4 regions of the Shewanella frigidimarina NCIMB 400 genome follow, and region 3 is predicted to be linked to each of the others. Evidence: predicted binding sites of a transcription regulator. Region 3 holds the regulator's gene; each other region holds the start of a gene.

Region 1 (7,742 bases), 2.0 Mb from region 3:
CAATCACAACCTCTCAACTACAGTTGCAATAAAATCACATTTGAAACAACTAATCAACATTCGAGAGGTCGTAAGCGCAAAAGTTAATCAAATGTAACAAGTTAAACTGTTAATAAATATGAACGGGGTGTTTTTTTTATCATTATAAACAATAAGTTAAATTTATTTGGTTATTGCAAAAATTACATATTAAGCCTAAAGAAAAAAGTTAACTGTCTGTTTAAAATAGCGATTTCCCTTAAGAAGGTACTTTTTTATCACTTCTAGTAAACATAAAAATGTTAAGTGACGATAAATAAGGCTATGTAAGCAATTGCTTAACATTAATCGTCTAGATAAATCTTCGTTGATAGAGTGAGTCAGATTTGTGCTTCATCAAACCATGCTTGATGTCTTTACTGACTTAATTAAGGAAGGATACGAATAAAACACCATTTATGTTAGTTGACATTGGAAAACTTAAAGTTGAAGGTTTAGTGAGTTAATTTAAAGCAATAGGAGTTGATTATTTACTAGTGAGTCAAAGCTATGACCACACAGTTGTAGAATGGGCTCAGCTATGGGTTTGATTTGTTTACAAATATAGTATTCATAATCAATATTTTGTGGTTTTGCTTCTATGGTTTGTGCACCAGTGAGCGTCATTATATATCGTATCTGTTGTCCCTTACGGGTAACGCTTACGTCTCCGAGTAGTTCGGCAAGCTGTTTCGCGGCTTTAACATGGGGTGACGACTTTGCGGTATAATCTTCAACATTGCGTCTTAATCGCTTTTTAAAGATAAGTTCATTGTCTCGAGCACCACACTTAATTGCCGCAAGCTCATTACTCAAAAAATCAATGACATCCTCGCCCTTGAAAAATAATTCATATAAATGGTACTGCATCCTTCTTGCAATAGGGCTCCAATCACTTCTCACCTGCTCCATACCTTTAAAAGTCAGAGTTAATTGTTGCTGATCATTTGACACCGCGCCGACATAACGCTTTTTACTGCCTTCATCTGAGCCCCTTAAGGTAGGCATAATAAATTGTTCAAAGTGGGTTTCAAATTCCAACTCAAGATAACTGTCTAATTGATATTCTTCTACACACCATTCAAGCCAACGTTGGGTTATTGATACTGATAGGTGTTTACCAACCGCTTGGATATCTTTAATCCCATGATTATCCCCTAACCAGACAAAGGTAGAGTCGGTATCACCGTAAATCACTTGATAACCGCACTCTTCTATCCATTGCTTTGTGAGTTTCATAATTTGATGACCGCGCATGGTAATCGAACTGGCTAACTTAGCATCATGAAATACACAACCTCTTGAGCCTAGTACGCCATACAATGAGTTCATAATAATTTTTATCGCTTGTGATAACGGCGCATTTCTATCTCGTTTGGCCAGTTCTCTTTGCTCTGCAAGGCTGGCAACTAATGCAGGCAAAATAGGTGATTTTCGACTAAATTGAGCACCTAAATATCCAGCCACTGTCGTTGCATCACCTTTTACTTCCCTAGCGTAAAGCCCCTCAACTAAGCCTTTAGGATCGATAAGGAATGTTCTAATAATCGACGGATATAGACTTTTAAAATCTAATACTAAAACATCTTTATAATAACCTGGTATAGAAGACATAACATATCCACCAGGGCTTTCTAAGCCTTGGCTAGCGGGTTGTGCAGGTGCTACAAAACCACTTCGATGTAAGTGAGGCAGATACAAATGATAAAATGCCGCAATCGATGCACCCACTCGGCCAAACTCCAAACCCGTTAACTTAGCGCGTTCAATAGCAAAATCTAACAACTGTGTTTTTTCAAAAATATCCCACACTAGCCGGCAGTCTGTAATATTATAAAAAGCCAATGCATTTTTATCTTGTTCAAATAAATGGGTAATTTCTTGGCCACGATTTTCTACATGATCAATGGCTTTACCTTCAGATAATAATTGCCGTGATACAGACTCTAACGAAAAACTATCAAACTGATAAAATGCCGCTTTAAGCCAATCAATACCATCCAACACCACGCGCCCAGGTAAAGAGAGTGTTTCAGGCCTATATTTATCGGCAACTTTCCAGCTCAGTTCGGTATGTCCTCTACCAATTAATAATGGAATTTGATGTAAAACACAGCGTTTGAACAACAAGGCTAAATCAAAGGTCACTACTGCCCAACCGATAATAATATCGGGATCATAGTCGCTAAACCACGCTATTAAATGATGTATCAGTTCAACCTCATTTTGTACCCAAACGATAAAATCATGACATTCTGCTTGCGGTTCGCCCACCATAAACACACATTGATAATCGGCACCATATAAACCAACCGAATAAAGTTCCCCAGTAAAACTACACTCAAAATCCAGTGAAACCATTTTTAATGGGATATCGACTAGTTCGTTGCTGGGCATTTTTCTAGCCCGATTAATCGATAACAAAGGAATAGTTGAAGTTGGATTACGCTCTTGATAATGCCCTGAGCATTCAATATCTAAGGCGATAAACCGTTCAATTAGGTAGCGTTGCTCAGGCCTAATATCGGCTTCAAATAAGGTAATACCGATATCACTAGCAATACGACCAAGTAATTTCAATTGAGTATTTGATTTAAGATACAGCGCACTGATAGGTTCATGTGCAAAACTCAGCAATGATATTGTCTCAGCCTTAAGAGCAAAGCCGACTTTTTGACTTAATTGATCCACATCTTGCTGACGACAGAAACAGATCACTTCACTGTGATATAGTTCAGCTAATACAGGTCCTTCAGCGGTTTTGATATAATATTGAAGGACTAATTGTCCATGCCGATAAATAGCATGGCGAGTTAATACTCGTCCCTTCACATGGGTATTAGTCATTGGATAATCTGTTGGCTTCACAACGGGTTTGAATTCCTGCACAAGTTTACTCAATTTGATTTATTACTTCGTGGCATGCTAATTCACTGTTATTATGTACAGCATAATTCAGTCTATGTAGAAATCATACTTCCTATGCTACCGGATAACATAAAAAGTCAAATTCGCACCATTTACAAAGAAATTGCAGCCTCTATGCCGCAATTTCGTTCTCGTCGCGAACAAAACTATATGGTAGCTGAAATATCCAAAACCTTAGCGGGTGAGTATGACAAAGACCGTCGTATCATTGTGGTAGAAGCAGGTACTGGTATTGGTAAATCCTTGTCTTATATCTTAGGTGCAATCCCTTTAGCCATCTCGAGTAAAAAGAAAGTCTGTATTGCTACTGCAACCGTGGCACTTCAAGAACAATTACTCCATAAAGATCTACCTCATTTTTTACAACAATCAGGTATTGAGTTTAAATTTGGTTTGGTAAAAGGTCGTCAGCGCTACGTATGTTTAGCCAAACTTGAAGCCATGATCGGGGCACAAGACAGCTCGCAAATAGCCATGTGGCAAACTAAACCCGACCAAAGTCAAATTAACGAATTACAAAAATTGCATCAAGATTTTCATCAAAAACGCTGGAATGGTGAAATTGATACCTTAAAGCACCCTATCCCTGATTTTTTGTGGCAGCAAATTTGCTGTGATAAGCACAGCTGTCACCGTCAAGTATCGGCGCACCATAATTGCCCGTTTCATAAAGCCCGTGAAGATGTCGACACTTGGGATGTACTCATTGTTAACCACAGTCTGCTATTTGCCGATTTAGAACTTGGCGGCGGCGTCATTTTACCAGAACCAGAAGACATGTTTTATGTTATCGACGAAGCTCATCACTTACCTATTGTCGCCAGAGATTTCTCCAGTGCTCAAGCCACACTTCGTGGCGCATGCGATTGGTTAGAAAAAGCATCGAAAACTTGTTCTAAGTTACAAAATCAACTAAAAACCACTCATATCATTGCTCCTGTACAAGCAATGCTTGATCACACCACAGAGTTAACCAATTTACTGACTCAGGTTGCTCATTTTTGTGATACCCAACCGCAGTTATTCGCTAACCCTGAATCCAGACTTCGTTTTGAACATGGCCAATTGCCTCAATCATTATTAATACAGGCAGAAAATCTTGCCACGGCATCAGGTTCAGCGGTAAAGCAATTTAACAAAGTGGTATCAGTATTAACTGAAGCAATAAAAGATGGTGAAGTGCCTAAACACCAGTCAGAAGGGTTGTTATCAGAAACTGGATTCATTTTACAACGGCTGGATAATTTACATAAGTTGTGGAAAATGATGGCCAAAGAAGACAGTAAAAAAGGCGCGCCGATGGCACGTTGGGCTGAATTAATTACAGGTAAACAACAAGATTATTTATTTTGTTCATCACCTATAGAAGTAGGCTTTATGCTGGAATCTATGTTATGGCAAAAAGCCGCTGGAGTGGTGTTATGCAGCGCAACGCTTCGAGCCTTAAACAGCTTCAACCATTTTGCTCATCAAGTAGGACTGTCAATGAATGATGGCAGCCGATTTTTAGCGTTATTATCCCCTTTCGATTACGAAAATAATGCGACTTTATTTATACCTCAAATGGTGTGCGAACCTACTGACGATAATTACACCACCGAACTAGCACAACATATTGTGACACTCATCGATGGTGAAATGGCCACATTAGTGCTGTTTGCTTCATATTGGCAAATGGATAAAGTGGTTGAGCTAGTTGAAGGTAAAATCCCTAAAGATCAGCTTTTTGTTCAAGGCGCTATTCCGCGTCAACAGATATTAGAACAACACAAAAAACGCTGTGATGACGGTCTACCCAGTGTCATTTTCGGTACTGGCAGTTTTTCTGAGGGGCTTGATTTACCAGGTGATTACTTAACAAACCTAATCATAACCAAACTGCCGTTTGCCGTCCCAACCTCACCAGTAGAACAAGCTCACGCAGAATACTTAAAAGTAAAAGGTGGTAATCCTTTTTTACAGCTGACAATTCCTGACGCTTCACGTAAATTAGTCCAAAGTTGTGGCCGACTGTTACGAAAAGAGCAAGATTATGGTCGAGTGACCATTTTAGACCGTCGTTTGGTCACTAAACGTTATGGCAAATCATTAATTGATGCCCTTCCTCCTTTTAGACGTGTTATTGAATAGGTATTGAGTTGGATTTATTATTAGACCCTAGCCATTGGGCTATATTAGCGGTCATCGGTATACTTGCTGGTTTTATTGATGCCATTGTTGGCGGTGGCGGACTTCTGTCTATTCCAGCATTACTAACGGTTGGAATTCCACCACATTTAGCACTAGGAACCAATAAGTTAGCAGCATGTTTTGGTTCTCTTACATCGAGCTATACTTTTTATAAACAACATCTATTTAGCCCTGCATTATGGAAAGCATGTTTTTTTGCCACGCTGGTCGGGTCTATTGCAGGTTGTGGTTTAGTATTTCTAATTGACCCACTATGGCTAGACAAAATACTACCACTACTGATCATTAGCATTGCGATTTATACCTTATTTAGCCCCAAAGCGATGGGGGACAAAAATACCATCGTTCCAAAATATCGCTCACCCAAATACAAGCAGATTAGCCAAGGTTTTATTTTGGGCGGATACGATGGATTTGCAGGGCCAGGAATTGGTGCTTTTTGGACAGTATCGTCTATCTCGCTGCATAAACTGCCTCTATTACACAGCTGTGGATTAGCTCGAGTGATGACCGCGGTAAGTAATATCACAGCGCTCATTATCTTTGCATCAATGGGACAAGTGCAATGGATACTCGGCTTATGGATGGGAATATGCATGATGGCAGGTTCATTTATTGGTGCAAAAAGTGCAATTAGATTTGGGATACCTTTTATTAAGCCAATATTCATTATTATGGTATTGTCGATAGCAGTCCATCTTACGTGGAGTGCATGGGCATGAACACCCAACAATTGGTCTCGATGTTAAAACAACAGCTCGCGAAACTTGAACAAGACGCATTAATACACGACCAGAATTTAGCGCCTTCACAACGGCAGTCTTTACAAGAAATCGAACGCTTTAACAGTCAACTATTTGCCCAACAAGGAGCCCAACTTAGCCCTTGTATCACCCAGTTACGTCAAGACATTAAACAACTCGAAAAACAGCTTTATCTTAAGTTGGGTGGTAATGTTATCCAACTCAGTTGCGATCGTATTCAAGACCGATTTAGTGCGTTACGCAGAGCATTACTGACCACTCACATCAATCTTAAATCTGAACAACAGCGCAAAGCCAGTAACCGTGCCCGATATGCAAAAAAACAACAACAAGCAATACAAGACAGTGGATTTGGTTGGATAGCCAGCAATGTGATGCAAAACAGCCATCAACTCTACGCTGAACTCAATAAACATTTAAATTGGGCAAAAAAAATAGAGCAAAAAATACAACAAATGGAAGCATCTCTTGAATTCTGTCATAGTGATGACAAAATAAAACTGCAAAATGATATTCTTTCTATGCACCGTCGGTTAGGAAAGTGTAAACAAGCAACCAGTTATATTGAAGAGCGTATTCAACTTTTTGAACGACCTCGCCAAAGTTACCCACGTTAAGGAGCAACAATGAAATCTTTATTTACCACAAGTGCGCTTTTGGCATTTTTAACATCATCGTCAGTATTAGCAGCTAATTTAACCATTCCAATGTCATTTGAGTACCTAGCACTTGATGGTGCAGAAGTTGAAACCAGTATGTTCAGCCATCAATCAGATTTAGCGTTAACCAATGGTGTCCATAAAATTGCTGTTCGTTATCATGATGTGATTGATGATTCCTTTAGTGACAGTCAATCTTTTGTAAAATCAACGCCTTTAATTGTGACGTTAACGGTTGATGGCGATCATCAATATCTATTACAACCCGCTGATGGCGACATCATTAAGAATCCAAAAGCATTCGCAAAAAAACCACAAATCAGCATTAAACGCCAAGATAATGCTGCGGTAACTTACAATGTAGAACAAACTAATTTTACTGAGAACTCATTTATAACTAGTCTGTTTAACAATAAAAACCAGCATGATATTGAAACCTTATCAGCTTCAGCTACGGGTGACGGCAGTCAACCGATACAAGCATTAGCAGTCAAATCAGATATTGAATCTGCTACGATGAGTGCAACTGTGCCAGCAGCAGTGCCAGCAGCAGTGCCAGCAGCAGTGCCAGCAGCAACGGCTCAAAAGCCGACTCCAGCACAAGCAGAACAAATGCTCCAATATTGGTGGTTACAAGCCGATGACAAAACCCGTAAAGAATTTATGGGCTGGGCAATAAAACAACTGTAATGTCTCTATCGATCCCTTTTGTTTACCACGCCAGCTATTCACAGCTGGCGTTACCTAGCACCCATCGTTTTCCAACCACTAAATATCACAATTTATACCAGCACGCGCTCAAACAACAATTATTGTTTGAGCAATATCGCCATACGCCTACACCGATATCGAAAGATACGCTCTATACAGTGCATTGCCCGCAATATGTCGAACAATTTATCAATGGTGCCTTAGACCATAAAGCCCAAAGACGTATTGGTTTTCCATGGAGTCAAGAGTTAGTTACCCGCACTTTACACGCTGTAAATGGCACCCGTTTGTGCGCTGAATTGGCGCTTGACCATGGAATCGCGGTTCACTTAACTGGTGGTTATCATCATGCGCACTATGATTTTGGCAGTGGTTTTTGCATTTTTAATGACTTGGTTATCGCAGCGAGATCAGCCATTGACTCAGGAAGAGCAGACAAAGTACTTATTTTTGATTGTGATGTTCATCAAGG
Region 2 (7,742 bases), 2.4 Mb from region 3:
TTTGTCATATACCGTCACGGTATAGAAATTGTTCATTTCAATCACACTTTCTGGGCGTATAGGATGAGACATAGGTCCAGCATCTTCAGCAAACTGTTGGTTTTTCATCACTCGGATAGCATGAATTCGGTTAACCGCGCGAGACCCAACATCGGAACTAAATTCTTGGTCACGAAATACCGTTAAACCTTCTTTTAAGCTCAACTGAAACCAATCACGACATGTGACTCGGTTACCAGTCCAGTTATGAAAGTATTCATGGCCAACGACAGACTCAATACCATGATAATCATCATCTGTTGCACTGGCTTTGTCTGCGAGCACGTATTTGGTATTAAAGACATTTAAGCCTTTATTTTCCATGGCACCCATATTGAAAAAATCTACCGCAACAATCATATAAATATCAAGATCATATTCAAGACCGAAACGGGTTTCATCCCATTTCATTGATTTTTTCAGTGATGCCATTGCGTGATCTGCTTTATGTAAATTGCCTTTATCGACAAATACTTGCAGTTTGACTTCACGACCTGATTGAGTGGTAAAACTGTCATTAAGTAAATCAAAGTCACCAGCAACCAAGGCAAATAAGTAACTTGGTTTAGGGAATGGATCATGCCATTTGACAAAATGACGACCAGAACGAGGCATTTCTCCTTTCTCAATTAAATTACCGTTACTTAACAAAAATGGAAATGCTTGTTTATCCGCTTCGATACGCACAGTATAAATAGCGAGAACATCGGGTCTGTCTAAGAAATAAGTAATCCGGCGAAATCCTTCAGCTTCACATTGAGTGCAATAAGCACCGTCTGACATGTAAAGTCCTTCAAGACTCGAATTTGCCTCAGGGTCAAGCAAGGTAACCACTTCTAATTCAAATTCATTTAGGTCCGTACTAATCATCAATTGGTTATCATGTTGACGATAATTAGCCGCTACACCATTAAGTTTCACTGTACTTAGCGAAAGTTGCTCACCATCAAGCACTAAATCATGCTGATGCTCACCATTACGGATTACCTTACTGACGGCAGTCACTTTAGTGTTTTTGCCATCCAGAATAACGTTCAAATCAACATGAGAAATGGTGAATGCAGGCTTGGTATAATCTTTTAGGTGTTTTTCTTGCGCTTGGTTCATACATGATCCTTTTGAGCGGTACTAATGCCAATATGATTAAATGTGTAGTCTTTATCGAATTGGTACTATTTTTAGTTATTATGATTAAGAAAAAACGCGCCTAAGCGCGTTTTTTAACAGTAATAAAAAATTACTTTGAGTTAGTTTTAGCTATTTTTTCTACGTCGGCCATATCTAGAGTGATATAAGCCGTTTCATCTAAAAAGGCATCAGGTAATTTGCTATCATCTGTTTTTTCAATATCGTCTAAAGACTTCACAGCAGCTAAACCTTCGTGAACTCGACGCGCATTGGCTCGATCTAGAGCACGCTTATCATCGTCTTCACGAGAAGCAATACGTTCACTCTCTACAAGCGATATTGTTTTGTCTTTGTGATGTTTTTTAAACTCATTAATATCTTGGTAAATATAACTGAACTCTACATCTTGGCTGATACGCTCTTTATGTTTAACATCAAGATTGTTAATCAACATAGGGGTAATATTCCCTAAAGTAGTGTACTGCGCTACAGGTACTTTATCCCATGGTAATGCATTTTCTTCTTCCGACTCACCATATTCACCAGGCTCTAAAGCACTCGGTAAGCGCACATCAGGTGTGACACCTTTTAACTGAGTACTGCCGCCATTAATACGGTAAAACTTAGCAATGGTATACTGCACATGACCGATTGGCTTTTCGTACATGTCATAAATTCGACCCAAGCTTTTATGTTGCTGAACAGTCCCTTTACCAAAGGTCGATTCACCGACAATAAGTGCGCGGTCATAATCTTGTAAAGCTGCAGCAAAAATCTCTGAAGCCGATGCACTATAACGATCAACCATCACAGTAAGTGGGCCATTGTAAGCACTGGCGCCATCATTATCACGATTTTGATTAATGCCACCATTAGCATCACGGATTTGAACAACTGGCCCCATATCAATAAACAAGCCAGTGAGCAATGTCGCTTCGGTTAATGCCCCACCGCCATTGCCACGAAGGTCAATAATAATCCCTTCAACATTGTCTTTCTCAAGTTTAGTGATTTCTTTGGCCACATCTTGTGACAAATTCATATAAAACCCAGGGATTTGAATCACCCCGACTTTACGATTGGCATACTGGCCTTCTTTAGGCTCAACCACTTTTGACGTCGCAGCACGGTCTTCTAAACGAATTTTATCTCGGGTAATGACAACTTCAAAAGGTTTAGCATTCGCCCCGCCTTTTTTCGGCAAAATCTGTAATACGACTTCGCTGCCTTTTGGCCCTTTGATCAAATCAACAACATCATCTAAACGCCAACCTATGACGTCAACAATGTCACCGTCTTTTTGACCAACACCAACAATTTTATCTTCTGGTGATAATTTCTCGCTATTGGCCGCCGGCCCTCCGGCCACTAAACTTTTGATGACAGTGTAGTCATCATCCATTTGCAACACAGCACCGATCCCCTCGAGACTTAAATTCATTTCCATTTGGAAACGTTCTGCATTACGAGGTGATAAATAACTGGTATGAGGCTCAACACTACGAGCAAACGCATTCATGACTGTTTGAAACACGTCTTCGCTTTGTGTTTGGCTTAAACGCTTAATGGCATTGTTATAACGCTTCTCGAGCACTTCAACAATTTCAGGCCACTTTTTACCGGTTAACTTTAGATTTAGTGCGTCATATTTAACGCGTTGACGCCAAAGTTCATTCACTTCGGCTTCGTCTTTTGGCCACTGCGCATCTTTGCGATCAAATTCATACGCATCGCCAGCTTGAGTAAAGTCGAACTCTTTATCAAGCAAAGACAAAGCATAAGCAAAACGCTCATAACGACGTTTTTGTACTAGATCGTACATGGTAAATGCAGGGCTAATATCGCCTGATTCGACCATGTTATCAAACTGGTTTTGATATTGACTAAAGCTCGCAATGTCTGCCGCTGTCAGCACATTACGACGATAATCAAGTTGCTCAAGAAAACGGGTATATATTTGTTCAGAGAATGCATCATCAAGTACAAAACGATGATAATGCGAGCGAGTAAACAAAGTTGTTACTCGCTTGCTAGCCACTTTATGTTGTGGCTCTTGTGCTAGTTTAGGTAACTCGCTGATTTGAATCGTTGGTGAAATTGCCCATGCCGAAAAGCCGACAAATAAACTGGCAATTGACGCGGCCAAGGTAAGTTTTCGCATCAACAAGTACTCCTTAAATTTCTATAATAGTATGTGCTCTGCACGTACTTTGATGGATAAGCCAGAATCTAATTGAACAAGCACATCCTCTTTATTAATATCAGTTACAACACCAGGAACAGGTGTGGCACCTAATTTAACATTAACGCGTTGTTTTTGTTTTAAATCTTCTAGCTTAGCAGGCACAAGTTTAATCACTGGAGCAGCTACCGGTGCAGGACGTTCCTTTTTAACGGCTGGTGCACGTTTAGGTGCCACTTTCTTCGCCGGCTTTTTAGGCGCTAAGGCTTGACGCTTTGCTTTGGCTTTATCTTGGCTTTCTTTAAGCGTCAAAATAGCATGGTCAATGTGCTCTTGTTCTAATTCAGCACATTCATTACCGTCAAGATCTATACGTTTAGCACCTGCTTTTACGCCTTTCAAATAGCGCCAGCTACTTGTATAACGACGAAGCGCTACACGTAATTGTGTTTTACTGACTTTAGAATCATCAGCTAACCGTTCAGCCAAATCTTGAAACAAACCAATTTTTAATGGCTTAGTTTCACCTTCTGCAATAAAGCATAAAGGAAAGGTTTCATATAAATACGCTAAAATTGCGTTGGTGTCGGTCAACTTGTCTGTTGATTCCATTTTTACTTCCACGTTAATAAAGGGACTGATTATGCGGCATAAAAGTTGCCATGCAGTCGTTCATCTTTCGTTAAACCTTACTGTTAAAGCTTAACGTACAAAATATCACTATCCGCCAGTTTGCTAAAGTCATTGAAACAAACCTTAACAATTTAACCAAACTTACTCTCAGCTTAATCATCGCTCATCAGTAAATCCAGCACAAATGCGTATAGCGGCATATTATAAAGCCAGCCACAGCGAATGCGACCATGATTTAATCTAATTTGTTCGCTATTTAACCAAATAGGCAAGTTTCGAAACTTTTTACCATGTTTTCTAAACCAATTTGATCATCTTGATCGAATCGATTCAGTAATGGACTGTCAATATCTAACACTGCCACAACCTCATTACCCTGTCTAACAGGGATCACAATTTCTGAATTACTGGCAGAATCGCATGCAATATGGCCGTCAAATTGATGAACATCGGCAACTCGTTGGGTTTTATTTTCTGCTGCGGCAGTGCCACAAACACCTTTGCCCATATTAATACGGGTGCAAGCCACTTTACCTTGGAATGGACCAAGGACTAATTGTTCACCACGCTTGATATAAAAACCAGCCCAGTTTAGGTCTTCTAGGCTGTCATTTAACAACGCTGAAAAATTAGCCATGGCAGCAATTAAATCATCTTCGCCTTCAAGTAAGGCTTGTGCTTGACGATTTAATGTTTGGTAAAATTCGGTTTTCATTTTCATTCCTTAAGCTGACACCCACTCCAAGAATGAGTGATGAATACGACTATTCTACTGATGTACTTTTAGCCGCAGTCTTTTTAGTTTTCGCTGTAGGAGCGTTTTTAACCTGTACTATGCCTTTTAGCAAGTTAGAAAGCTCATCTTTATTGTTTGCTAGATAAAATGCTAGTTGTTCGCATTTATTTTCATCAAGTCCGAGGTCTGCCTTAATAAGAAATGGCACTAGGTTATCGGAAATATCAAGCATCTTATCGTAGGCATCAGCCTCTTTCTTCGATATAAATGTCATCTTTTCCACCCCTTCTCTGACCACGACAAATTGGGTTATCACTGCCATGATGTAATCCTCACTGTTTTTATATACAGTGCATAGAATCTCACATAGTTAACTTATGATGCAAGTGTTCTGATTATTCTGATATTATCAAACACAACAAAATCGAGATTATTTAACAATTAACTCATTTGTCTGCCAATATAAGGCCAAGCAAAGAGGTTTGACTCTTCGCTACCCAATAATGTGTTTTACTATGGATTAGATTAATTCTTCATGCATGAATTTGATGATCATGATTCGATAATTTTATGCCAATCATGTGATTTGGCAGTCAGAAAACGTGCTTTGCCTTCTAGCGCTCGCGCGCTTTGTCCGCGTTGCCACACGGCACTCTACGATTCTCCTTATTGCTCTATTAATGGCATGCTAGCATTATGCGTTGCTGCGTTAATTATTTTTATTCCTGCTAATTTATTGCCAGTACTCGAAATCCACTTCCTTGGCAGTGTACGAACCACTACGGTGCTGCAAGCTGCCGTGACGGTTTGGGCCGAAGGATATTGGGTTGTAGGCCTAGCGGTAATGGTTGCTGCAGTTATCGCGCCTGGGTTATTGATTTTGTCAATTATGGCTCAAGTTGTAATTGTAAAATTAAAACTGCACAACTCATTTTGGCAAAGAACTTATACTACATTGTTAAAAAATCATGGTTTGATATCACAAATGACCATGTTAGAAATTTATGTCATCAGTTTTCTCGTGTCGGCCTTTCAGTTATCAGACTTTTCAGATGTGTATTTTGGTATGGGGACATTCAGTTTTACGATGTTGTTTATCATCATATTATTTTTACAACGTGAATATAATCTAGAACACATGTGGAGTTATGTAGATGCCTAGTACTCCAATTACACCATCCAATGAACATATAGTGGACAGCACTAAGCAAACTGCGAATACCGATAACGAGGCGAAAACTGAGGTTTTGCCTCATATTCAGGGCAAGAAAATTGGCTTATGTTTATGCCCTGTTTGTCGCAAACTGAATGTCACCAGCAACAGTCATTGTCGACGTTGTTTTAGTCAATTGAGTAGCCGTAATTATGCCAGTATCCAGCAAAGTTGGGCTTTATTGGTGACAGCGACTATTTTACTTGTGGTCGCCAACATCTACCCTATTACCTTGCTGACTAATCGTGGAGTGGTCACCAATGACACCATTTTTAGTGGTATTAGTCATTTAGTCAAAACCGGTATGTTCCCGATTGCTATTATTGTTTTTACTGCCAGTATTTTAGTACCTTGGCTTAAAATATTTGGCTTAGCGACTTATTTAACGGCTATCAGTTTTAACTTACCAATATCAAAAAGAAAATTAATGGTTGGATTTCATATCATTGAATGGATTGGACGTTGGTCAATGCTCGATTTATTTGTTATTTCATTAACCGTTGCCTTAGTTAATATGGGGCAATTATTAGACGCAAAACCTGCACCTGCCGCGACAGCATTTGCGCTAGTTATCTTACTAACGCAACTCGCGGCAAAAGTGTTAGATACTCGATTACTTTGGGACCGCTTGGAAAACACTAATGACACAAATTGAATCGCCTAAAATTGTGAAGAAAAAGTTATTCTCGCCAATATGGTTATTACCGGTTGTTGCTTTGATATTAGGTGCCTGGTTAGGGGTCAAAAGCATCAAAGAATCCGGCATTGAAATATTAATTCATTTTCCTAGCGCTACAGGTATTGATATCGGTAAAACGCTGGTGAAATACCAAGGGCTGACTGTTGGTAAAGTCACTGATATTGGTATAGACGATGATCTTAAAGGGGTTAACGTTAAAGTTATTATGGATTACCGTGCCGACCCATTTCTCAATAAAAACACCCTGTTCTGGTTAGTAAAACCTAAAGCCAGCATTACCGGTGTTGAAGGACTCGATACATTATTTTCAGGTAATTATATTGCCCTTCAACCTGGTGATGGCCGCTCGGCGACCGTATTTGAAGCACAACGTGAAGCGCCTGCGATACTCCCCGGCAGTGAAGGGCTAATGATCGAACTAAAATCCCCTAAACTGGGATCAATTGATGTTGGCTCACCGGTCTTTTACCGTCAAGCACCTGTCGGAAGCATTGTGAGTTATCGCCTCGACGGAAATAAACAAATTATTATCAGCGCATTTGTTCAAGAACAATATGCCCATTTAGTCAATAAAGACTCCCATTTTTGGAATGTGTCTGGCTTAAAAATTGATGCATCTTTAGCGGGGATAAAAGTCAGCACTGAAAGTATCGCGTCTATTTTGGCTGGCGGTATCAGCTTTGATACCGGCAGCTACACTGAAAAAGCCCAAAATGGTGATATTTACAACCTTTATGAAGATGAGCTCACCGCAATTGGAGGCGTTCAGTTTAGTTTAACCGCATCTAGCAGTGAAGATGTTAATGAAGGCACCGCTATCACCTACCGCGGTATTGTTATCGGTGAGATTGAAAAAGTCACCTTAACTGATGCAGGGGTGCAGTTTATCGCTCGAGTAGAGCATCATTACAAAGCATTAATTACCAGTGATAGCCAATTTTGGATAAGTGGGGCTGAGTTATCATTAAAAGGTGTCAAAAACGTCAGTAGACTGGTTACAGGAAGTGTTATTAATGTCTTACCTGGCACTCAAGTAACTGAAGAGCCGATGCAATTTGAATTGGCATCACATGCTCCTGATTTACTCAGTCAAGACAAACTGAAATTGACT
Region 3 (7,742 bases):
CTGCCAATTAATGATGGGAATACACCAGGAAGACCCGCGCCATTGGGTTGATGACAAGCGGCGCACCTAGCAATATAGATTTGCTCACCTTGTGAGGTTAGCTCCTCAAGAGACAAGGTTTTAGACATTGATGCCGCAGCGGCTGCAGCAGCATTACTTGCTAGTTGTTTTTGCTCCACTAACCAATTATCAAAATCGGCCTCCGATAATGCTTGCACCACAATCGGCATGAAACCATGGTCTTTACCGCATAATTCGGCACATTGGCCGCGGTAAATACCGGGTTTATCAATGCGGGTCCACGATTCGTTAATAAAGCCTGGATTGGCATCTTTTTTAACGGCAAACGCCGGCACCCACCATGAATGAATAACATCATCAGATGTCATCAAGAAGCGCACTTTTTGATTAATAGGCAGTACTAATGGCTTATCGACTTCGAGGAGGTAATGTTCTCCTTTGGCCTCACTGCCATCAATTTGAGCTCTGGGGGTGGATAATGTGCTGTAAAATTCGATGTCTTTATCAAAATAGCTGTAATGCCACTTCCACTGCGACCCAGTAATTTTTATGGTGAGATCAGCATCACTGGGATCTTCCATAGCAATCAAGGTTTTGGTGGCTGGAATAGCCATGCCGATTAAGATGATGAAAGGGATGACGGTCCAAGCAATTTCCACTTTGGTACTTTCGTGAAAATTGGCCGCGACAGCGCCTTTTGATTTGCGGTGATAAATCATTGAGTAAATCATGATCCCAAACACCACTAACCCAATTACACAACAGATATAAAGAATTGTCATATGGAGGTCGTAAACCTTGCCACTGATATCTGTCACGCCTTGAGTCATGTTGAGGGGCATTTCTGTTGCCCCAAGCGGAAGTGCTACAAACACAACCAGTAAACAATACAACCATTGCTTCACAAGACTACTCCTCTGCTAATTGCAAATAGCAACTACAAAGAAGAGTCACACAGTAATTCTCTGCTCTATGCAAACTCTTCGGTTCCCGAAAAAAGTTTGATGACCTCAAAGTACTTTGGTGGCTGTAAACAGACGGTTTACGGTTTTATTGTTAGCTGTGCACCACGCTTGTACCTACGACTGAACTTATCAATTTTGATTTGGATCATTGGTCTGAAAGTAATCTTGATTACTGTCATTCCCGTCCAATTAAAGATAAAAAATGTTTCATCCTTGTTAACCACATTACTTGTAGATTAAACATTGATCAAGATCACTTTGTTGGCTAATAGGCTGAAAAAAGATGAAAAAAAACCCTGAATTCAATACAGGGCTTGGTAATGAAGGGTTCGTGCTTAGTGAAATGAGCAAAAATTACTTGTTCCATTTGTTAAAGTAGGGCTAACAAGTTGATGTTTGTGAGGTAAGTGAGCATTCACATCTTCAATTACCACCCCTAATGCACGTGCACTTTTAGCGACAATTTCTAAACGGCGACTATCGCGAGCATCAAGTGAGCTTGTCCAAGTCACTACTGCGCTCGATGTACCGCTAGTGAGCGCTTTCTCCATGGCCCATAATGTTTCGACTTCATCTTTGGTGTGCACCAGTAAAATGCGATCCATTCTTACACCAGCACTTGCCAGCATATGTTTATAGCCAATATGGGGCGGGCTAATTAATACAATCCATCTGCCTTGCTGGCTCAATATCGCTAACTGGCTGCACAATTGGCTCAGTTCAGCTTCACCTTGAGTGACAGTTTGTAATGTTTGAATGGTTTGGGTGCTATGCAGTTCTGTTTCAGTTAAATCTACCCATAAGCCCGGGTGGCGTGGCGCGATGCCCATTAGTTTGTTCATAACCAATCTCCATTACGGATAACGCCAACGGCAAGCCCTTCGATGGTTAGGCTTTGGCAACTTAAATCTACTTTTATCGGATTGTAATCTTCATTTTCGGCATGCAGATAAATCACATTACCTTTTTGTTCAAATCGTTTTACGGTGACGTCATCATCAACACGTGCCACAACAACCTGGCCATTACGTGCTTGCTGCATTTTATGTACAGCGAGTAAGTCGCCTTCTAAAATTCCGATATTTTTCATGCTGTCACCACGTACTCGCAGCAAAAAATCTGCGGCGGGCTTAAACATGTTTGGATCGACTTGATAGTATTGCTCTACATGCTCTTGAGCCAAAATTGGTTCACCAGCAGCAACCTGTCCAATCAGTGGCAGACCGGTTTCAACCTGTTCTTCTTGAGGTAAACGAATGCCTCTTGAGGTCCCAGGCATGATCTCGATAAAGCCTTTTTTGGCTAATGCTTTTAAATGCTCTTCGGCGGCATTAGCACTTTTAAAGCCAAGACGATTCGCAATTTCAGCACGAGTGGGTGGCATACCTGTTTCGGCGATATTGTTTTTAATTAAGTCTAAAATTTCTGCTTGGCGCGGCGTTAACGGTCTCATGATGATTCCTGTCTTTTTATACAGTGACTGTCATTATATACAGTGTTTATGTTCGCGCAAGTATTAACCAACTATTTTTTGTATTTTGTTGATTAAGTATCACTCAACAATATGTTTTAGTTAACTATTACTAATGTTCTGTCTTATGTTATTTCTGATAGTGAGAGCTTAAGCGTAAAGATAGATCGGTCTGATAGTGTAAGCAGGGTGGTTTCTGGTATCCTATACATCAATATTACAGTGGCTTATGTTGCGAAAATAACCATGTCAAAACCAGATTCAATATTTTTACGAGCATTAAGATGGATTCAAAAGTGGATGGTACAGACCATTGTGGTCCCTCACGATCCTTTTGATGACCTCAATATAGATCCAACTAAACCTTTGGTTTATTTAATGAAAACGGAATCTATTAGCGATATTGCCGCGTTGAGCGAAATCACCGAGGGCTTTGGTCTGCCCAGTCCTTATGAGCCATTACAGCTTGATGGCTTAACCGTGCCTCGTGTGGTCTGTTTAGAGGGCCGCAAACCACTATTTGGTAAACGTGAAAGTGGTGACAAATTCCTTAATTATTTTACCAGCTTATTGTCACTTCACAGTGAGAGTCCTGAATTAGATATACAGTTGGTTCCTGTTTGCCTTTATTGGGGACGTACACCCGGTAAAGAAGAAGACAGCATGAAAGCTGCAGTATTTGAACGTGAAAACCCTACGTGGTTACGTAAATGGTTAATGATTTTATTTTTAGGGCGCCATAATTTCGTCCAGTTTTCTAATGCACTATCGCTTCGTCATATGGCCGATGAACATGGTACTGATAAAAGAATTGCTCACAAATTAACCCGAGTTGCCCGAGTGCATTTCCGCCGTCAACGCAAAGTGATGACAGGGCCACAATTACCTAATCGACAAGCGTTGTTTGCCTCTTTATTAAAATCAGAATCTATCAAAAAAGCCATTGAAGAAGAGTCTGCGAATAAGAAAGTAACGGTCGAGAAAGCGCGTGAAACCGCCATTGAATACCTTGATGAAATTGCCGCCGACTATTCTGATAGTTTGGTGCGTATTGCCGAACGTTTCCTGACTTGGTTATGGAACAAATTATACAGTGGTATCAATATCAAAGGTGCCGAACAAGTAAGACAGTTACATCATGATGGCCATGAAATTGTTTACGTTCCTTGTCATCGTAGCCATATGGATTACTTGCTACTGTCGTATATTTTGTATTATCAGGGCATGGTTCCGCCGCACATTGCTGCCGGTATTAACCTTAATTTTTGGCCAGCAGGGCCGATGTTCCGCCGTGGTGGTGCATTCTTTATCCGTCGTAGTTTTAATGGTAATAAACTTTATACCGCAGTATTTCGTGAATATTTAGATCAGTTATTTGCTAAGGGTTATGCGGTCGAGTATTTCACTGAAGGCGGCCGTTCGCGTACCGGACGTTTGTTAGCGCCTAAAACCGGTATGTTGGCTATGACAATTAATAGTGTGCTTCGTGGGATAGAGCGCCCAGTGACATTAGTACCCGTGTATTTAGGTTATGACCATGTGATGGAAGTGGCGACGTATCACAAAGAATTAAGCGGTAAGAAAAAGAAAAAAGAATCAGTTTGGCAGGTCTTTGGTGCTATTCGTAAGTTAGGCAATTTTGGCCAAGGTTATGTGAATTTTGGTGAGCCGATTAATTTACAACAGTTCTTAAATCAGCAGGCGCCAGAGTGGCGTGATGAGCTAGCTAAAGATCCTGATCAAAAACCGTCTTGGTTTACGCCATCAGTTAATTTATTGGCTAACCGTGTAATGACTAATATCAATGGCGCTGCCGCAGCCAGCTCAGTAACATTGACCAGTTTAGTGTTACTAGCGTCAGAGCAAAATGCGTTAGAAAGAAGCCAGTTAGAGCGTCAGCTTGATTTGTATTTAGCCTTACTTAAAACAGTGCCTTATACCGAATACGCCTCAGTGGCAGAAGGTAATGGCAAGTCAATTGTTGATCATTGTTTGTCGTTAAATAAGTTTGTGAGTACCAAAGACCTTATTGGCGAAATCATTTCTGTTGATGAAAAAATTGCCATCACCATGAGTTATTACCGTAACAATATTATTCACTTAATGGCGCTTCCGTCATTAATTGCCAGTTGTTTAGTGCATTATGATGTGTGCGACCGTCAGCGAATTCATGCCATTGTAATGGACTTTTATCCATTGCTTAAAGCTGAACTCTTTATGAGCATTGATGATGTGCCTAAACATGTAGATTGCATTTTAGATTTCATGGTTGAACAAGGTTTACTGACAGGTAGCGATCAATTTGAGATAACGCCTCGTCATATTACCCAAGTGTTATTGTTAGCCGAAACTATCAGTGAAACGTTGCAACGTTATGCGATTATTTTTAATTTACTGGCAATAAAACCAGATCTTGAGCGCTCAGAACTGGAACGCGATAGCCATTTGTTAGCCCAACGATTAGGCGCGCTGCACGGTATTACCGCACCAGAATTTTATGACAAAAAATTATATAACACCCTGAGTGTGAAACTGAAAGAATTGGGCTATTTATGCAGCGACGAACATCGTGCAGAAGTGATCAGAATTCGTGATAACGCTAATAAATTACTCAGCTCTTTAGTAAGACAAACCATTGTTGATAGTGTGGAAGCGGAGCACGGACAATAATGGCTAATCATATGAATGCTGCTAAGCATCGTACCAGCGGTAAATCTGTATTGGGTGGGGCGATGATTATTGCCGGAACCACTGTGGGTGCGGGGATGTTTTCGTTACCCGTTGTTGGTGCTGGAATGTGGTTTGGCTATTCTATCGCGATGTTACTCGGCGTTTGGTTTTGCATGCTAATGTCGGGTTTATTGTTATTAGAAGCCAATTTGCATTTTGAACCAGGTGACAGTTTTGACACCTTAACTCGGGTGACTCTGGGGCAGTTCTGGCGGGTGATTAACGGCGTTTCGATTGCGTTTGTGTTATATATTTTAACCTATGCTTACATCAGCGGTGGTGGTTCGATTGTGAATCACAGTCTGTCTGCATTGGGCGTAAGCCTACCGCAGAGCGTAGCCGGATTAGTGTTTGCGGTAGTTTTGGCTCTGGTGGTATTTATTAGTACTAAAGCGGTCGACCGTATCACCACAATCATGCTTGGCGGCATGGTGATTACTTTCTTTTTGGCTATTGGTAACTTATTAATCGATATCGATACCATAAAGCTAGTGTCGCCTGATGGTGAATCGCGTTACCTGCCTTATTTACTTGCCGCGATTCCATTTGGCTTAGCCAGTTTTGGTTATCACGGCAATGTGCCAAGTTTAGTCAAATATTACGGTAAAGATGCCAAAACCATCGTTAAAGCCATTATTACTGGAACCACTATCGCATTGGTAATTTATATATGTTGGTTAGTGGCAACGATGGGTAATATTCAACGAAGCCAGTTTGCCGATATTATTGCTCAAGGTGGCAATATCGGTGTGTTAGTGGGTGCGTTGTCTGGGGTTATTGCCAGTCAATGGCTGGATAACATGCTAACCCTATTTGCTAACCTTGCCGTTGCCTCATCATTTTTAGGTGTGACACTAGGCTTGTTCGATTACCTTGCTGATTTATTTGGGTTTGACGACTCGCGATCAGGACGAATTAAAACGGCAGCGGTCACGTTTGTGCCACCAACAATCCTTGGTTTGTTATTTCCGAATGGATTTATTTTAGCGATTGGTTTTGCTGCGCTAGCTGCCACTATTTGGGCTGTTATTGTACCAGCGTTATTAGCCTATAAAGTAAGACAACAATATCCTGACTCAAAGGGATTTAAAGTCCCTGGTGGAACCCCGTTAATTGCTATTGTGGTGTTGTTTGGAGTTATCACTGCCACATGTCATTTGCTGGCCATGGCCGATATATTGCCGGTGTTTAAATAGACGCAAAAAATTCCGGTGAAAAAACTTTTAGTCAAAAAGCCTTCGTTTGAAGGCTTTTTGCTTTTCTGCTGATATCGACTTAACTTATAAGACAAGTTTCATGTTGGCTATAACAAGGCAACTATTTTTATAAAGGATTAGGATAATGAAGGTACAACAGTATCAACAAGGACAGCCTTGCTGGATTGAATTAGCAACTCATGATTGGGCGGCAGGTAAAGCATTTTATCAGGCGCTATTTGGCTGGGGAGCAGATGATATGCCTATGCCAGAAGGGCATTATACTATGCTGCAAATCGACGGTGATGATATTGCTGCAATGTACCCAATGCCAGCAGAAATGGAGGCTTTACCGACTCATTGGACAATTTATTTTGCGGTCGATGATGTTGATGCTACCTCTAAGGCTGTGACTCAAGCTGGAGGTGAAATTATTGCGGGGCCTCATTCTGTTGGAGATGCTGGCCGTATGGCGCTATGCACAGATCCAGAAGGCTGTCGATTTGCATTATGGCAAGGCCAAGACCATATTGGCATTAAGCGATCGCAAGAATCAAATACCCTATGTTGGGTTGAGCTTGCTTGTCGTGATACCGCTGCGGCGAAACAGTTTTATAGCCAAGTATTAGGTTATCAAACTCAGCTTAATGATGTGGCTGATTTTGAATACACCGAATGGTATGCGGATGAACAAGCCATTGGCGGAATGATGGCAATGACTGCAGAATGGGGTGATACTCCTGCCCACTGGATGAGTTACTTTGCCGTTGATGACTGTGATGTATCAGTGACTAAAGCACAAACCTTGGGAGCTACTGTTTGTGTGCCAGCAACCGATATTCCAAACGTAGGCCGTTTTTCAGTACTCAATGATCCACAAGGTGGGGTTTTTTCCATTATTGCGTTATTTGCTGCGCAATAAATAGATCTGAAAATTATATTTTTCCATAATGAATGTTGATTATTTATATTCGTGTGTTGCCGATTAAAGCTAGAGTATCATTTAATGTAGAGTGCCGATTTAAGATCGAATGACGATTTAAGATAGAAGGCCGATTGAACCTTGATTATTAAGTGATGTCATATTGAGTTGTTGGTAAAATGTTACTTTTAGTAGAGTGTTACTATTAGTTGTTGGTAAGAGTTAGTGTATTTAAACAAGGATGAGTGAATGACACAGGAAAACACCCAAATCACATTAGCCAGTATTCATCGCAATATGTTGTTAGTGGCACTGATCGATTTTCCTGGCACGATATTATTTGGTCTTGGACTCTACGGTATCCTTGTAGGGTTTGACCAAGATTTCTTGCCTATGTTAGCCAACCCTTTGATCATTATTATTATGTTGATTATCGG
Region 4 (7,742 bases), 1.4 Mb from region 3:
TGTTTAAGCGCACTTTATAATCGGCAGGGTTAACTGCAATGGCACTCACTTTAATCAATAAATCACGACCTGTTGCAATTGGTTGATCCAATGTCACATCGATTAATGATTCTGGGTTCGAAATTTCAAGAGACTGTTTATATCCAATAGCTTTCATAAGGTTGTTCCTGTGATATATAAAATAAGGTTGCTCAAACTTGATGAAGCTATATTAGCGCTTGTTTTATCTTTCACAAACAGCATAATGATTGAAACATTATCAATTAAAAATGGATAATCATGTTATTAGAAGACCTTTATGTGGTACTTAAAGTCGCAGAGTTTCGCAGCATTACTGCCGCGGCAACCAATTTAGACATGCGTACAGCCACCGCCAGTGCAGCATTAAAAAGGGTTGAAGCCAGTTTAGGCGTAGAGTTATTTATTCGCACCACCCGGCAACTTCGTTTATCAAGCGCAGGCGAAAAGTACATTCCACAGTGTGAACAAGCGATGTTAATGCTAGAGCAAGCCAAGCAGAACATGAAAGGTGAGCTAGACATTGTTGACGGCGATTTACGTTTAGCCATGTCGTCAGACCTTGGGCGTAATATTGTCATTCCATGGATTGATGACTTTATGGATACTTATCCAAAGGTCAGTATTCGCGCCAATATCAATGACAGTAATCTCGATTTTTACCGCGACTCCGTCGATTTAGCCTTGCGCTATGGTTCGCCAAATGACGCTAATCTTTACGGGTTTAAAATCTGTAATGTCCCCAGATTATTGTGTGCATCTAAAGCTTACCTAGCAAAACATGGTATGCCAAAACACCCACAAGACCTCGCCTCACATAACGGACTGTTATATCAACTCAATGACATTACTTACGATGTATGGGAGTTTTATCGCGGCGATGAGTTATTAAAAATCAAAATGAAAGGCAACCGAATCTCAAATGACGGTGAATTAGTGCATCGCTGGTGTGTATCAGGCAAAGGCATTGGGCTTAAATCTTGCCTTGATATATCAAGTGACTTACTTAACGGTAACGTCGTGCATGTATTACCAGAATACCAAACAAAGCCAACAGAACTGTGGCTCATATTTCCCAGCAGGCAATCGATTACCCCCGCAGCCCGATTACTACGTGACACCTTAAAAGATAAAACCCGCAATATATTGTTGCAGCTAATCGATAAAGGGATCTTAGATAAAAGCGTGTTAGATTGATAAGACTAACGATGACATCTTATTCATCATTATTCCGATAATCTTATTCAATTCTAGCCTACGGCATTAACGTTTTAATGTTCGCTAACTCCTGCGTTGAAGAAGCAAAAGACTATCGCGTCACGACGTGCCAGATGACATAAAACCAAGATAAAAAACCATGAAAAATCGCCCATAAAACAGACTTGTTTACACTCCATGAAATAGCGATAGATAACGCTGTTCCAAAGGTTATTCCATATTTCGCTATTTCATTCCTTGAATCTTTCATTAATCCTATTCCTTGTTTTATTTTATTCCGTATAAAATCATAATTCAATTTGATAGTGATAATACACGGAACTGCGGCAAGCCAGTGTCTAAGCCTGCCTGCGAGCAAAATAATATTTTTGTTATGTTGTTATACGCCAACATAACCCTAAAAATCGATTAATTCAAAAAAGTGCTTTTTCTAAAGCGTTGAACTCTTTTTCACACTCTAACTTTTTTCACACTCACATTCTTTATCACAATCAAATTCTTTGTAACCTTCATACCCCTTTGCTTTTGTATGGGTGATACCTGAAGCGCCAAAATACAAGTAGCGGCTGCCATAAATTAAGCCTAATGTGTCGCTTTATCACCCCAAATTTCATTTAATCTTTTGTCTCTGCCGCAGTTCCAGCGGTAGGCATTGTATCTAATAGGGTTGTTTTTATAGTAATCCTGATGATAACTTTCATCGCCTTTTATAGGATAAAATGTAGACGCATTTAAAATCGGCGTGACCACTTTGCTATTGGGAAACAGCTTTTCTACTTTGCTTTTAGACTGTTGTGCAATTTGTCGTTCGGTGTCGTTTGCCACAAAAATGGCACTTAAATAGCTAGAACCTTTATCGCAAAACTGTCCGCTTGCATCAAAAGGGTCAATGTTGACCCAGTAATGTTCTAACAGCTCTGCATAGCTCACTTTGCTAGGATCGTATGTTATTTCAACCGCTTCAAAATGCCCTCGATGGTTACCGTTATAGATAGGGTCTTTAATGTTTCCGCCAGTAAACCCAGAGATCACATCGGTTACGCCATCAAGTTTCTCAAAATCTGACTCCATACACCAAAAGCAGCCGCCAGCTAAAATGGTTTTATCTGCGGTGGCATTCGATGCATAAGACAATAAACTTACTGCAAATATCGTTAACACTAGTGTGCTTTTCATAACACTCTCCTTTATTTTCCTAGGTTATTAGTATGTTTGTCTCTAAATATCGACTATATGAACTTAATGGTTTAAAAGTTAACTCACATTTACAAAGTTCCTAATTGTGAGTTAACACAGCTATATTCCCGAAATACCTAGACTGTAATGCAAGTAACACTTGCCAATTTAGCTTTTCGCTTTAGCCTTCTTTTTATACGATTTCTTAAAGCTGCGTTTTGGTGCGCTACTGGCAACACCTTGTAATGCTGAGGGTAACTGACTCGATGCTTGAGTGATTAGGCCATCTAACTGGCTCAACAATGGCTGCATAAAGGCATCGTACTTTAAACGTTTTTGGCTGATAGCATCGAGGCTGTTTTCCCATAAGGCGGTCATGTCGGGTGTGGTTGCTGATTCGGGTAAACTGCGGATTAAGCCAACACCGACGGGCGTTGCCAATATTGATTTTCCTTGGCGAACTAAATAACCGCGCTTAAACAGCAATTCAATAATTCCTGCACGAGTGGCCTCTGTACCTAAGCCATCGGTTTCTTTAAGGATTTTTTTAATTTCACTGTTTGTTACGTAACGGCTAATGCCCGTCATCGCGCCTAATAAAGTGGCGTCGGTAAAATGCTTCGGTGCTTGAGTCATTTTCTGTAGTAATTCACCACGCTGACAATGCAATATTTGCCCTTTAACCAGTGGCGGTAACGACAGTACCGCATCATCATTGTCGTCATCGCTGCTAGTTGAATTAGAACTAGCTTGATTTACTGTGGCAGTCCGCTTAAATAATTGCTTCCAACCTAAAGTTTTATCCTGACGTGCTTTAGTGGTAAATAATCCACCGGCAATGGTCACTTCAACTGCGGTTTCTGCATAGATATAAGCGGGATAGAACTGGGCTAAATATTGCCTTGCCACGTGTTGATATAACTTGGCTTCATTGCTTGATAATGTCGATAAGTTAGCCACCTTTTCAGTTGGCACTATCGCATGGTGAGCATCTACCTTACTGTCGTCCCACGCTTTAGATTTAAGTTTGCTATTAGGAGACTCACAACCTTCAATTAAGCCTGAAGCGCCTTTGAGCACGGCATCCAATACTTTTGGTGCCAAAGCATGCTGCTCTTTAGGTAAATAGCGACTGTCTGAGCGCGGATAAGTAATCAATTTGTGGCGCTCATACAAACTTTGGCAAGTATCCAGTACCTCTTTTGCCGATAACCCAAAACGTTTAGCAGCATCTATTTGCAGAGCCGATAAGCTGTAAGGTAATGGTGGGTTTTGGCGCTTATCTTTAGCTTCAATTTTAGTGACTTCCGCAGGTTTATCATTGATACGGGCAACGACATTTTCGGCTAAACCTTTAGCTAACACTCGGCCGTCTTCATCCATATATGGTTGACATGCTTCGCTAGGTTGCCATTTTGCGGTGAATGCTTGTTGTTGGTCTGTCAATAAATGGGCTAATACTTCGTAAAATGCTTTAGGGGTAAAATCAGCGATTTCATCATCGCGGCGTACCACTAACCCGAGTAACGGTGTTTGTACTCGACCAACCGACAACACACCTTGATAGCCGACTTTTCGTCCTTGGATAGTGTAAGCGCGAGTCATGTTCATGCCATATAACCAATCAGCGCGGCTTCGTGCTAATGCCGAGGTCGATAACGGCACAAACTCACGATTTTTGCGTAACTGCCCTAGCGCGCGTTTTACGGCTTGTGGGTTTAAATCACTAATTAATAAGCGCTGAACTTGATTGAGTTTGTCTCCTTTCACACCCAAATAAGAAATCACTTCATCGACCAGCAACTGCCCTTCTCGGTCTGGATCGCCAGCATTAATTATCGATGACGCGTGCTTAACCAGTTTACGTAACACCGTAAGTTGACTGCGTGTTTTAGGTTTTGGCTGTAGTTTCCACGTTTGTGGCACGATGGGAAGATGTTCGAGTTTCCATGACTTAAATGCATCGTCATAGGCGTCCGGTTCTGCTTGTTCGAGCAAATGGCCAATACACCATGACACGCAATCACCATTAGCAGCAGTGATAAAGCCATCACCTTTTTTATGTGGTTTTGGCAGAACATCGGCAATAGCACGACCTAAACTGGGTTTTTCAGCAATATATAAAATCATAATCCACTGTTGGGTCGCTAGCGTTCAAAAGATGAACCGCGCCACTTAACTGTATAAATTTACAGTATAGATTAGCGTTAAATACGCCAAGCTGCAAATATGAAATAATTAACCACTTTGTCACTTAAATCATTACAATGCGCAGGTTCACTTCCAAACTTGATAAATAGATGAAACTCGGCCACCGCTTAGCACATATCAACATGATGATCCCCAATAGTTACACTCATATTTGGGATTGCTGTTGCGACCATGGATTACTCGGCGCCGCGTTGCTAGACAGACATGCAGCCATGATCCATTTCGTCGACATTGTGCCAGCATTGATGCAGCAGTTAACCGCCAAGCTCGAATGTTTTTACCCACCGCAAAATCCACCAAAATGGCAAGTACACTGTAGTGATGTGTCAGCAATACCTTTGGATCAAGATGAGCATACGCCCTTGGTGATTATTGCCGGAGTGGGTGGAGATTTGATGATCGAGTTCGTTAACTCACTTTGCCAACAATATTCTGATCGCAGTATCGATTTTTTATTGTGTCCAGTTCACCATCAATATGAGTTACGCCAACAACTTATCAAACTTGATTGTGAATTAATTGATGAAAAACTGATTGAACAAAACCGTCGTTTTTATGAAATTATCTACGTAACGCGTAGCAATTCATCATCACAAATAAATAGCGATAGTACTACGGCTAAAATTAGCGCTGTAGGCACTAAATTTTGGCAATGTAACAATGACCAAGAGCGCGATATTGCTAAGCGATATTTAAACAAAGTGCTGACCCACTACCAAAAAATAAACCTGTCGAACCCACAAAAAGCCTCACAAACGTTGCAAGATTATTTGGCGATTAAAGCACTTATATAGCATCTACAACGGACATTCTCCGACGAGTGCGCTACACCACTTTAAAAGCTGGATCCCGGCTCAAAAGCGTTACCGCAATATTGCTCGATGATCGTATTTGAAAGCGTCCCCTTAAGCCTGATGCACTTGTGATCGATGTTTGTCGTTTTTGATCGCTTGATCTCTATATCTATCGCTTGTTACCGCTTGTTATCAATCTTTATCGCTCTTATAGCGTCTAGCAGCGAAGCGACCTAGCCTCTAGGCATTTGCGCAGTATTCGCTTGCCATCGCTTGTTATCTATCTTTATCGCCCTTATAGCCTCTAGTTGCGAAGCGACCTAGTATCTAGGCATTTTCGCAGCATTCGCTTGTCATCGCTTGATATCAATCTTTATCACTCTTATAGCCTCTAGCCGCGAAGCGACCTAGCATCTAGGCATTTTCGCAGCATTCACTTGATATCGATCTTTACCGCCCTTATAGCCTCTAGCCGCGAAGCGTTCTAGCATCTAGGCTTTAAAATAAAAAAACCAGCATTTTCATGCTGGTTTTTATCACTCACAAACAGTGGTTAACTTATGGATGACACTCGTTGTGCATTTCTAAGTTAGTGCCAATGTCTTTTGAGCGATTGGCTTTGGCATCATCGTTACGTAACTGCGTTAAATGATCCAAGTAAGCTTGGTCAACGTCGTTGGTAATATAATGACCGTCGAACACTGATGTTTCGAAACGCTTAATCTCTGGATTTTCCATTCTTACCGCTTCAATTAAGTCGCTTAAGTCTTGGAAAATAATGCCATCGGCACCAATGATTTTGGCAATTTCGTCTGCATCACGGCCATGAGCAATAAGCTCATTAGACGTTGGCATATCAATACCATACACATTCGGGAAACGGATTTCCGGTGCTGCTGATGCAAAGTATACTTTCTTTGCTCCAGCTTCACGCGCCATTTCAATGATCTGTTCAGACGTAGTACCACGTACAATCGAGTCATCAACCAATAATACGTTTTTACCTTTAAATTCGGTATTAATCGCATTCAGTTTACGACGTACTGATTTTTTACGCTCTAACTGCCCAGGCATAATAAACGTACGACCAATATAACGATTTTTCACAAAACCTTGGCGGTACGGTAAATCCATGCAACGTGCAATTTCTAATGCGATATCGCACGAAGTCTCAGGAATAGGAATAACAACATCAATGTCGTGATCTTCCCATTCTTTCTTAATTTTTTCGCCTAATTTAGCGCCCATGTTTACACGGCTTGCATAAACAGACACTTTATCAATGCTCGAATCGGGACGTGCAAAATACACGAATTCGAAAATACATGGGGCATAGCTTGGGTCTGCTGCACATTGACGGGTAAATAACTGGCCATCAAGAGAAATATAAACAGCTTCACCAGGTGCTACGTCACGCATCACTTCAAAACCAACAGCGTCTAAAGCAACACTTTCTGAAGCAACCATATACTCGGTACCCGTTGCGGTTTCGTGTTTACCCAATACCAAAGGACGAATACCAAATGGGTCACGAAATGCCACTAAACCTTGGCCAATAATCATCGCAACTACCGCATAAGCACCACGCGTTTGCGCATGTACTTTAGCAACTGCGTCAAACACTTCGTCGGCACTTAAAGTTAAACTGCGCGTTTCTTGTAATTCATCGGCTAACAGATTTAACAAGATTTCAGAATCTGAGGTAGTGTTAACATGACGACGCTTTGTGACTAGGCTAGCAGCCAGTTCAATCGTATTAGTCAAGTTACCGTTATGCGCTAACGAAATACCAAATGGCGAGTTAACATAAAACGGTTGTGCCTCTGATGCACTCGAGCTGCCAGCGGTAGGATAACGAACATGTCCAATACCGGCATTGCCTTGTAAACGCTGCATATGTTTAGGTTCAAACACATCTTTGACTAAGCCGTTTGCTTTGCGTAAACGAAACGCATTCATGTCAACCGTCACAATACCTGCTGCGTCTTGACCACGATGTTGGAGCACAGTCAGCGCATCATAAATGGTCTGATTAACTGTTGATTTTCCTACTATTCCGACGATACCACACATGGGTAAGGTTCCTCACTGTAAGGTGTTTTTATGTTTATATTTTGGGTACAAAGCTTGAGGTATTTTCAAGGTAGTTAAAAAACCACTGAATAACCACGCCAAATTCAGGTACAAGAACAGAGTCCTGCCACCATTTGGTGTCAGGGAATGCCGTAAAAGCATCCATAAAAAACAGTAATGCACTAACGATTAACGCGCCACGTATGGCACCAAAACACAGGCCTAAAACACGGTCTGTGCCCGATAATCCGG

What was found. The regulator LexA, encoded in region 3, represses DNA repair genes until DNA is damaged. The targets are predictions, from matches to a motif close to TACTGTATNNNNATACAGTA.
Region 1: the regulator LexA is predicted to act here: its motif matches at 2,950-2,969, upstream of dinG (ATP-dependent DNA helicase DinG).
Region 2: the regulator LexA is predicted to act here: its motif matches at 5,052-5,071, upstream of SFRI_RS11505 (YebG family protein).
Region 4: the regulator LexA is predicted to act here: its motif matches at 4,590-4,609, upstream of SFRI_RS07190 (DNA topoisomerase III).

What each region holds. Positions count from the first base shown of each region.
Region 1 is NC_008345.1:3,145,953-3,153,694, forward strand. Features, by position in the region: gene SFRI_RS13490 (DNA polymerase II) at 487-2,865, opposite strand; gene dinG (ATP-dependent DNA helicase DinG) at 3,001-5,076, shown strand; gene SFRI_RS13500 (TSUP family transporter) at 5,085-5,858, shown strand; gene SFRI_RS13505 (primosomal replication protein) at 5,855-6,517, shown strand; gene SFRI_RS13510 (DUF2057 domain-containing protein) at 6,527-7,249, shown strand; gene SFRI_RS13515 (histone deacetylase family protein) at 7,249-7,742, shown strand, end outside.
Region 2 is NC_008345.1:2,670,069-2,677,810, forward strand. Features, by position in the region: gene pepN (aminopeptidase N) at 1-1,146, opposite strand, end outside; gene prc (carboxy terminal-processing peptidase) at 1,277-3,328, opposite strand; gene proQ (RNA chaperone ProQ) at 3,350-3,961, opposite strand; gene SFRI_RS11500 (GAF domain-containing protein) at 4,239-4,697, opposite strand; gene SFRI_RS11505 (YebG family protein) at 4,747-5,040, opposite strand; gene SFRI_RS11510 (paraquat-inducible protein A) at 5,254-5,880, shown strand; gene SFRI_RS11515 (paraquat-inducible protein A) at 5,873-6,586, shown strand; gene SFRI_RS11520 (PqiB family protein) at 6,573-7,742, shown strand, end outside.
Region 3 is NC_008345.1:285,225-292,966, forward strand. Features, by position in the region: gene coxB (cytochrome c oxidase subunit II) at 1-926, opposite strand, end outside; gene SFRI_RS01365 (cell division inhibitor SulA) at 1,322-1,828, opposite strand; gene lexA (transcriptional repressor LexA) at 1,825-2,439, opposite strand; gene plsB (glycerol-3-phosphate 1-O-acyltransferase PlsB) at 2,704-5,127, shown strand; gene mtr (tryptophan permease) at 5,127-6,383, shown strand; gene SFRI_RS01385 (VOC family protein) at 6,529-7,305, shown strand; gene SFRI_RS01390 (hypothetical protein) at 7,555-7,742, shown strand, end outside.
Region 4 is NC_008345.1:1,669,652-1,677,393, reverse strand. Features, by position in the region: gene SFRI_RS07205 (zinc-binding alcohol dehydrogenase family protein) at 1-157, opposite strand, end outside; gene SFRI_RS07200 (LysR family transcriptional regulator) at 280-1,215, shown strand; gene msrA (peptide-methionine (S)-S-oxide reductase MsrA) at 1,819-2,412, opposite strand; gene SFRI_RS07190 (DNA topoisomerase III) at 2,581-4,542, opposite strand; gene SFRI_RS07185 (tRNA (adenine(22)-N(1))-methyltransferase) at 4,713-5,417, shown strand; gene purF (amidophosphoribosyltransferase) at 5,976-7,490, opposite strand; gene SFRI_RS07175 (CvpA family protein) at 7,525-7,742, opposite strand, start outside.